3 regions of the Xanthobacter flavus genome follow, and region 3 is predicted to be linked to each of the others. Evidence: predicted binding sites of a transcription regulator. Region 3 holds the regulator's gene; each other region holds the start of a gene.
What was found. The regulator PhoB, encoded in region 3, activates phosphate uptake and scavenging genes when phosphate is short. The targets are predictions, from matches to a motif close to TGTCATNNANCTGTCAT.
Positions count from the first base shown of each region.

Region 1: the regulator PhoB is predicted to act here: its motif matches at 1,083-1,099, upstream of phnD (phosphate/phosphite/phosphonate ABC transporter substrate-binding protein).
Region 2: the regulator PhoB is predicted to act here: its motif matches at 1,010-1,026, upstream of pstS (phosphate ABC transporter substrate-binding protein PstS).

Region 1 is NZ_JAGGML010000001.1:186,542-188,809, forward strand. It holds gene arsJ (organoarsenical effux MFS transporter ArsJ) at 1-1,060, shown strand, start outside; gene phnD (phosphate/phosphite/phosphonate ABC transporter substrate-binding protein) at 1,165-2,100, shown strand; gene phnC (phosphonate ABC transporter ATP-binding protein) at 2,138-2,268, shown strand, end outside.
Region 2 is NZ_JAGGML010000001.1:104,171-106,438, reverse strand. It holds gene J2126_RS25135 (substrate-binding domain-containing protein) at 156-476, opposite strand; gene pstS (phosphate ABC transporter substrate-binding protein PstS) at 1,120-2,148, shown strand; gene J2126_RS00490 (helix-turn-helix domain-containing protein) at 2,209-2,268, shown strand, end outside.
Region 3 is NZ_JAGGML010000001.1:2,300,299-2,302,566, forward strand. It holds gene phoU (phosphate signaling complex protein PhoU) at 1-477, shown strand, start outside; gene phoB (phosphate regulon transcriptional regulator PhoB) at 532-1,233, shown strand; gene J2126_RS11125 (flavin monoamine oxidase family protein) at 1,493-2,268, opposite strand, start outside.

The DNA.
Region 1 (2,268 bases), 2.1 Mb from region 3:
CGGCATCACCCGTATGCTGACAGTCGGGCTCACGACCCAGATCGCCGGCTTCCTGCTGCTCTCCGCCATGTCGCCCACCTGGGAAACGGCCGTTCTTGTTGCCTGGGTGGTGGCGGCGCAGGGCGTGTGCGGCGTGGCGAAGGACCTCACCAAGACCGCCTCCAAGTCCGCCATCAAGGTGACGGAGGCCGAGGCCAAGGGTAACGCCGAGGGGCGCCTGTTTCGCTGGGTGGCGTGGTTCACCGGTTCCAAGAATGCCATGAAGGGCTTCGGCTTCTTTCTTGGCGGCGTGCTCCTGGAGGCGTTCGGCTTTCGCTTGTCGCTGTGGCTCATGGCTGCCGTGCTGGCGCTGGTGCTTCTCGGCGTGCTGCTGTCCCTGCCGCCTATGATGGGCAAGGCCAAGGCGAGTAGTTCGGCAAGAGAATTGTTCGGCAAGAGCCGGGGTGTGAACCTGCTCGCTGCTGCCCGCGTCGCCTTGTTCGGCGCGCGGGACGTGTGGTTCGTGGTGGGCGTGCCGGTCTTCCTCTATGGGATGGGCTGGACCTTTCCCATGGTGGGCGGCTTCCTCGCGCTGTGGACCATCGGCTACGGCATCGTGCAGGCATCCGCGCCCGCCGTGGTGAGCCGCAGCCCGGACGGCCTGTCCAAGGAAGTGCCAGCGGCGCGCTGGTGGGCGCTCGGCCTCGCTCTGGTGCCGGTGGCCATCGCCGTGCTCCTCGCCGTGACACCCCTGCGGCCGGACATCATCGTCGTGATCGGGCTCGCCATCTTCGGCGCCGCCTTCGCCGTGAACTCCTCCCTGCATTCCTACCTGATCCTGGCCTATGCCGGATCGGAGAAGGCAGCCGAGGACGTCGGCTTCTATTATGCCGCGAACGCCGCCGGGCGCTTCGCCGGAACCCTCCTCAGCGGCCTGCTCTACCAGGTGGGGGGCATCACGACCTGCCTCGCCGGCTCCGCCGTCATGCTCGGCATCTGCTGGCTCACCACCCTGCTGCTGCCGACCCACGCCAGCGCCCTGGAGAAGGCCAGGCCCGGCAGTGCCCTGCCGAGCAGTTGAGCCGGCCGCATCGTAGTCGGTGCGTCACACAACAGTCGTACTGAAGATGCGATCCAATCGGAGATGAAGCCATGTCGCTCCTGCGCTCCCTGACCTGTGCCGCCATGCTCGCGGCGACCATGCTGGCGCCGTCCTTTGCCCAGGCCGAATTCAAGCTCGACCCGCGCTTTTCCGACACCAATGGCGACATGGTGGCCGATACCCCGTCGGACCCGGCGAAGCAGCTCGACCCCGACACCCTCATCTTCGCCTATACCCCGGTGGAGGACCCCGCAGTCTATGCGAAGGTGTGGGCCGAATTCCTCGACCATCTCGCCAAGGTGACGGGCAAGAAGGTGCAGTTCTTCCCCGTGCAGTCCAATGCCGCGCAGCTGGAAGCCATGCGCGCCGGGCGCCTGCATGTGGCCGGCTTCAACACCGGCTCCAATCCCATCGCCGTCGCCTGCTCCGGCTTCGTGCCGTTCGCCATGATGGCCTCCAAGGACGGTGCCTACGGCTACGAGATGGAGATCATCACCTATCCCGGCTCCGGCATCACCAAGGTCGAGGACATCAAGGGGAAGAAGATGGCCTTCACCTCGGAGACCTCCAATTCCGGCTACAAGGCGCCGTCCGCGCTGCTGCGCTCGCAGTTCGGCATGGAGGCGGGCAAGGATTACGAACCCGCCTTCTCCGGCAAGCACGACAATTCCATCATCGGCGTCGCCAACGAGGATTATCCGGCAGCGGCCGTCGCCAATTCGGTGATGAAGCGCATGATCGCCCGCGGCGTGATCAAACCCGAGCAGGTGGTGACGATCTACAAGTCGCAGACCTTCCCCACCACCGGCTATGGCTATGCCTACAATCTGAAGCCCGAGCTCGCCGCCAAGGTGAAAGAGGCGTTCTTCAGCTTCAATTGGGATGGCACCGGCCTGCAGAAGGAGTTCAAGTCCGCCGAGCCGCCGCAGGAGAAGTTCATCCCCATCACCTTCAAGGACACCTGGGCGGTGGTGCGGCAGATCGACGACGCCATGGGCGTCAGCTACACCTGCAAATAGGCTCCGGCGGTAGGCCCGGCATGAGTGAGACTGCGGGATGCTGACCATCGCCGGCCTGTCGAAGCGTTATGCCAAGGGGGACAAGGCCCTCGACGATGTCTCGCTCGGCATCCCCGCCGGCCAGGTGGTGGGCCTGATCGGTCCGTCGGGGGCAGGCAAGTCCACCCT
Region 2 (2,268 bases), 2.2 Mb from region 3:
CCCTGCACGAGCACGTTGTCGTCCTCCGAAGCGGTGAAGCCGCCGCGGCTGGAGTGTTCCTTGCCGACGATGGCGGCGGTGAAATAGTCGTAAGTGCCGGAATCGACACCTGCTCCGTAGAGCGCCAGCGGACGATCGGGGAAGCTGTCGCGGACTTACTTCCAATTGGTGATCTTGCCTTGGGCCTCGGGCTCCCAGATCTTCTTCAGCTCCGCAACGGTCATCTCGCTGGCCCATGTATTGGACGGGTGGACGATGACAGTGAGAGCGTCGAGCGCCACGGGCAATTCGATATATTCGATGCCGGCTTCCTTGCAGGCCTTCTGCTCGCTCGCGGTGATCGGCCGCGAGGCGTTGGAGATGTCGGTCTCGCCGCGGCAGAACTTCTTGAAGCCGCCGCCCCTGCCGCCGATGCCGACAGTGACCTTGATGTCCTTGTTCTGCTTCTGGAACTCCTCTGCCATGGCCTCGGTCACGGGGAACGCCGTAGACGACCGTCAGCCTTGACCAGAGCCTGGGCCGCCGCGCCGTTGAGCGCCGCGCCGGCGGCAAGTAGCGCGAAGGCGCTCGCGAGAGTGGTGATCTTCATGGATGCGTTTCCTGGACGATGTCGCCAGGGCCTTGGAGCTCGCGCCCAGCATAAGCGGCTCTAGTAATTTATGTAACTAAATGATGACATTTGGTGTATATATAGAATTTCCGTCAATGTTGATTGTAATATTAGGCGTTCTTAAAATTATATATTCCATTCTTGGTGGAATAAGTACAATACAAAGTTCGACAATGGGATGGATTCAGGTACAATATGATACTAGGCGACAGTATATAGAGACGGACTCGCGGGATAATAACATCCTGAATCGGTCGAATATATAAATTCTACGAGTGAAAAATGCACCATGTGCGAAACTGTACCTTGAGGCAGTCCGCCATGCCTTTTAAATTATTTCTGCTAGCATGGACGCATCGACAATTGCGCTGTCGCTGCGGAAGGTGTGCCTCTCAGGTGCGTCACGGAAGTGACATAAGCATAATATAGCGATCTGTCTACGCCAATCGACATAACGACGCTGATAGGGTAAGCCTTGGAGCGGTTGTCGATGGAACAGGGAGGCAGCCGTGAACCGCATTTTTGCCTTGACCACCGCCACTGCGATTGCGGCCATATCCTTTCTCACGCCTGCCGCTCATGCGGGCGAGGTGCGGGGTGCCGGCTCCACCTTCGCCTATCCCATCATTTGGGAGTGGGCAGAATTGTTCCGTGAGCGAACGGGCCACCTTGTCGGCTACCAGTCGGTGGGCTCATCCGCCGGCATCAATCGCATCAAGGATGGCGCCGCCGATTTCGGAGCCTCCGACAAGCCCCTGAAGCCCGACGAATTGGAGAAATACGGCCTCGGCCAGTTCCCTATCGTGTTCGGCGGCGTCGCACCGGTGTTGAATGTGGACGGCGTGGGCCCTGGCCAGATCCGGTTCACCGGAGCCCTTTTGGCCGACATCTATCTGGGCAAGGTCGCCACCTGGTCCGATCCCGCCATCAAGGCCCTAAATCCCGATCTGAAATTGCCCGACGCGAAGATCGTGGTGGTGCATCGTGCCGATGGATCTGGCACCACGTTCAACTGGGTGTCTTATCTCGCCAAAGCGAGCCCCGAGTGGAAGCAGCAGGTGGGTGAAGGCAGCTCCGTGGCTTGGCCCGTAGGGACGGGCGCACGTGGCAACGAGGGCGTGTCGACCGAGGTCAAGCGAGTCAAGAATTCCATTGGTTATGTCGAGTTCACTTACGTCGTGCAGGCGAAGCTCGCCTACGGCCTGGTGCAGAATCGCGCCGGCAAGTTCATAGCGCCGAGCGCAGCATCGTTTCAGGCTGCAGCATTGAGCTTTGATTGGACCGCTGCGAGGGATTTCTTCGTGGTCATCAACGATTCCGCTGCGCCCGACGCTTACCCGATCGCTGCGACGACCTTTGCGCTCATGTACAAGGAACCGAAAGTCCCGGCCAACAGCCAGGTGGCGTTCGAATTCTGGAGGTTTGCTCTCGGGGACGGGGAAAAAGCCGCCTCGGAGCTTGGCTATGTTCCCCTGCCGCCGGCGCTGGTTCAGCAGGTGAAGGATTATTGGGCGAAGACCTTTAAAGGTGGGGTCTGACAGGTCTGGCCCTCGTGCACAGACCCATCTGTTCGGTGAGGTGAGATGGACGCGACACGGTTGAACGCAGACGACGCAACCCGGATTTTCGATGCGCTCTCCCAGGGCACGCGTCTCGAA
Region 3 (2,268 bases):
GCGATCCGCATCGCCAACGACCTGGAGCGCATCGGCGACCTCGCCAAGAACGTCGGCAAGCGCGTCATCGCCATCGAGGGCGAGTATCATCCGGCCAAGCTCGTGCGCGGGGTGGAGCACATCTCCGACCTCGTGCTGGAGCAGCTGAAGGAAGTGCTCGACGCCTACGCCGCCCGCAACGACGCCAAGGCGGTGGAAGTGTGGGGCCGCGATGGCGCCATCGACACCATGTACACCTCGCTGTTCCGCGAGCTCCTCACCTACATGATGGAGGATCCGCGCAACATCTCGGTGTGCACGCACCTGCTGTTCTGCGCCAAGAACATCGAGCGCATCGGCGACCACGCGACCAATATCGCGGAGATCGTCCACTACATGGTCACGGGTCAGAACCTGCCGGAGACCCGCCCGAAGGCGGACGCCTCCAGCGACACCACCCTGCCCTTCCCGGGCCGCACCACAACCGTTCAGAGCTGATCCAACAGACCTGAAGACGGGGCGCGGAGCCCCGATAGTGACGGATAGACCAAAGTGCCGGCGCGTATTCTGATCGTCGAGGACGAAGAGCCGTTGACCCTCCTGCTCCGGTACAATCTGGAGTCGGAGGGCTACGGCGTCGAAAGCGTGGGACGCGGCGACGAGGCCGAGACCCGGCTGCGGGAGAGCGTGCCGGATCTCATCATCCTCGACTGGATGCTGCCCGGCCTCTCCGGCATCGAATTGTGCCGGCGGCTGCGCACCCGGCCGGAAACCGAGCGCCTGCCCGTCATCATGCTCACCGCCCGCGGCGAGGAGACCGAGCGGGTGCGCGGCCTCGCCACCGGCGCCGACGATTATGTGGTGAAGCCCTTCTCCGTGCCCGAGCTGCTCGCCCGCGTGCGCGCCCTGCTGCGCCGGGCCAAGCCCGAGCATGTGGCGACGCTCCTGCGCGCCGGCGACATCGAACTCGACCGCGAGACGCACCGGGTGCACCGCGCCGGCCGCGAGATCCATCTCGGCCCCACCGAGTTCCGCCTGCTGGAATTCCTGATGCAGAGCCCCGGCCGCGTCTTCTCCCGCGAGCAATTGCTCGACGGCGTATGGGGCCAGGACGTCTATATCGACGAGCGCACGGTGGACGTTCACGTCGGCCGCCTGCGCAAGGCCATCAACCGCGGCCGCCAGTCCGACCCCATCCGCACCGTGCGCGGCGCCGGCTATTCCTTCAACGAGATGTTCGCCCGCGCGCATTGAGCGTTGCTTCCGCTCAGGCGCCGCGCGGGCTTTTGGGGCGTTGTCTTCGCTCAGGCGCCGCGCGGGCTTTTTGAGGCTCCGACCTCTCCAATTGAGCGCCGTCATCTCCCGGCTCGGCCGGGGGATCCACGCGTCCGCTCGTCCGGCTGCACCGAAAATCGGGCACCCCTCCAGCCGAGAAGTGGATCGCCCGCACGAGGCGGGCGATGACGGGGCGGAAGATTAAGAGCGCGCGGCGACGGCCATACGGCCCGCCCCCTCACCCCGTCCGCACCCCGATCAGCCCCAGCGCCTGCTTCGCCGCGCGCTCGCCGGAGAGCCAGGCGCCGCCGACCGTGCCCCAGAGGGTCTCGTGGGTATGCTCGCCGGCGAAGACGAGGCGTCCGCCGACCGTGTCGGTGAAGGCGCGGCGCATGTTGCCGAACCCTGGCAGCGCGCAGGAGAAGGCCCCCAGCGCCCACGGCTCCTTGCTCCAGCGGGTGGCGAACACCTTGCCGACGCGCGCGCCGGCATCCGCGCCGAACTCGCGGGTCAGCGCCGCCTTCACGAAGGACGCGGCGGCCTCGGGCGGGCTATCGGCGAGGCCGGCCGCCACGGCGCCGCCCACCTCCAGGCTGTAGAGATCGCTGCCGCCGATGCGGGCGCGCAGCGCATAGGCGCGCGGGCTGTCGGCACGGAAATAGATCAGCTCGTCGGCGCCCAGGTTGCCGGGATTGCGCGGCAGGCGGAAGCCGATGTGGTCGAACGCCCCAAGGGTGATCTTCTCCACTGCCGTGCGGTAGCGCGGGGGAAAGGTGGGGCCGATGCGCAGCTTGCCGGCAGCGATGACGCTGGGCGGCACGGCGACGATCACCGTGCGGCCGGTGACGGTGCCCTTGTTGGTCTGCACCGAGACCAGGCGGGGGCTGAGATCGATGGACCGCGCCACCACTTCGAGGCGCACCGTGAGCGGCCGCGCGAGCTGCGCCACCAGCGTGCCGACGCCCTGCCGGCAGATGTCCTCGCTCTCGCGTTCGTCGGCGCGGGAGACATCCA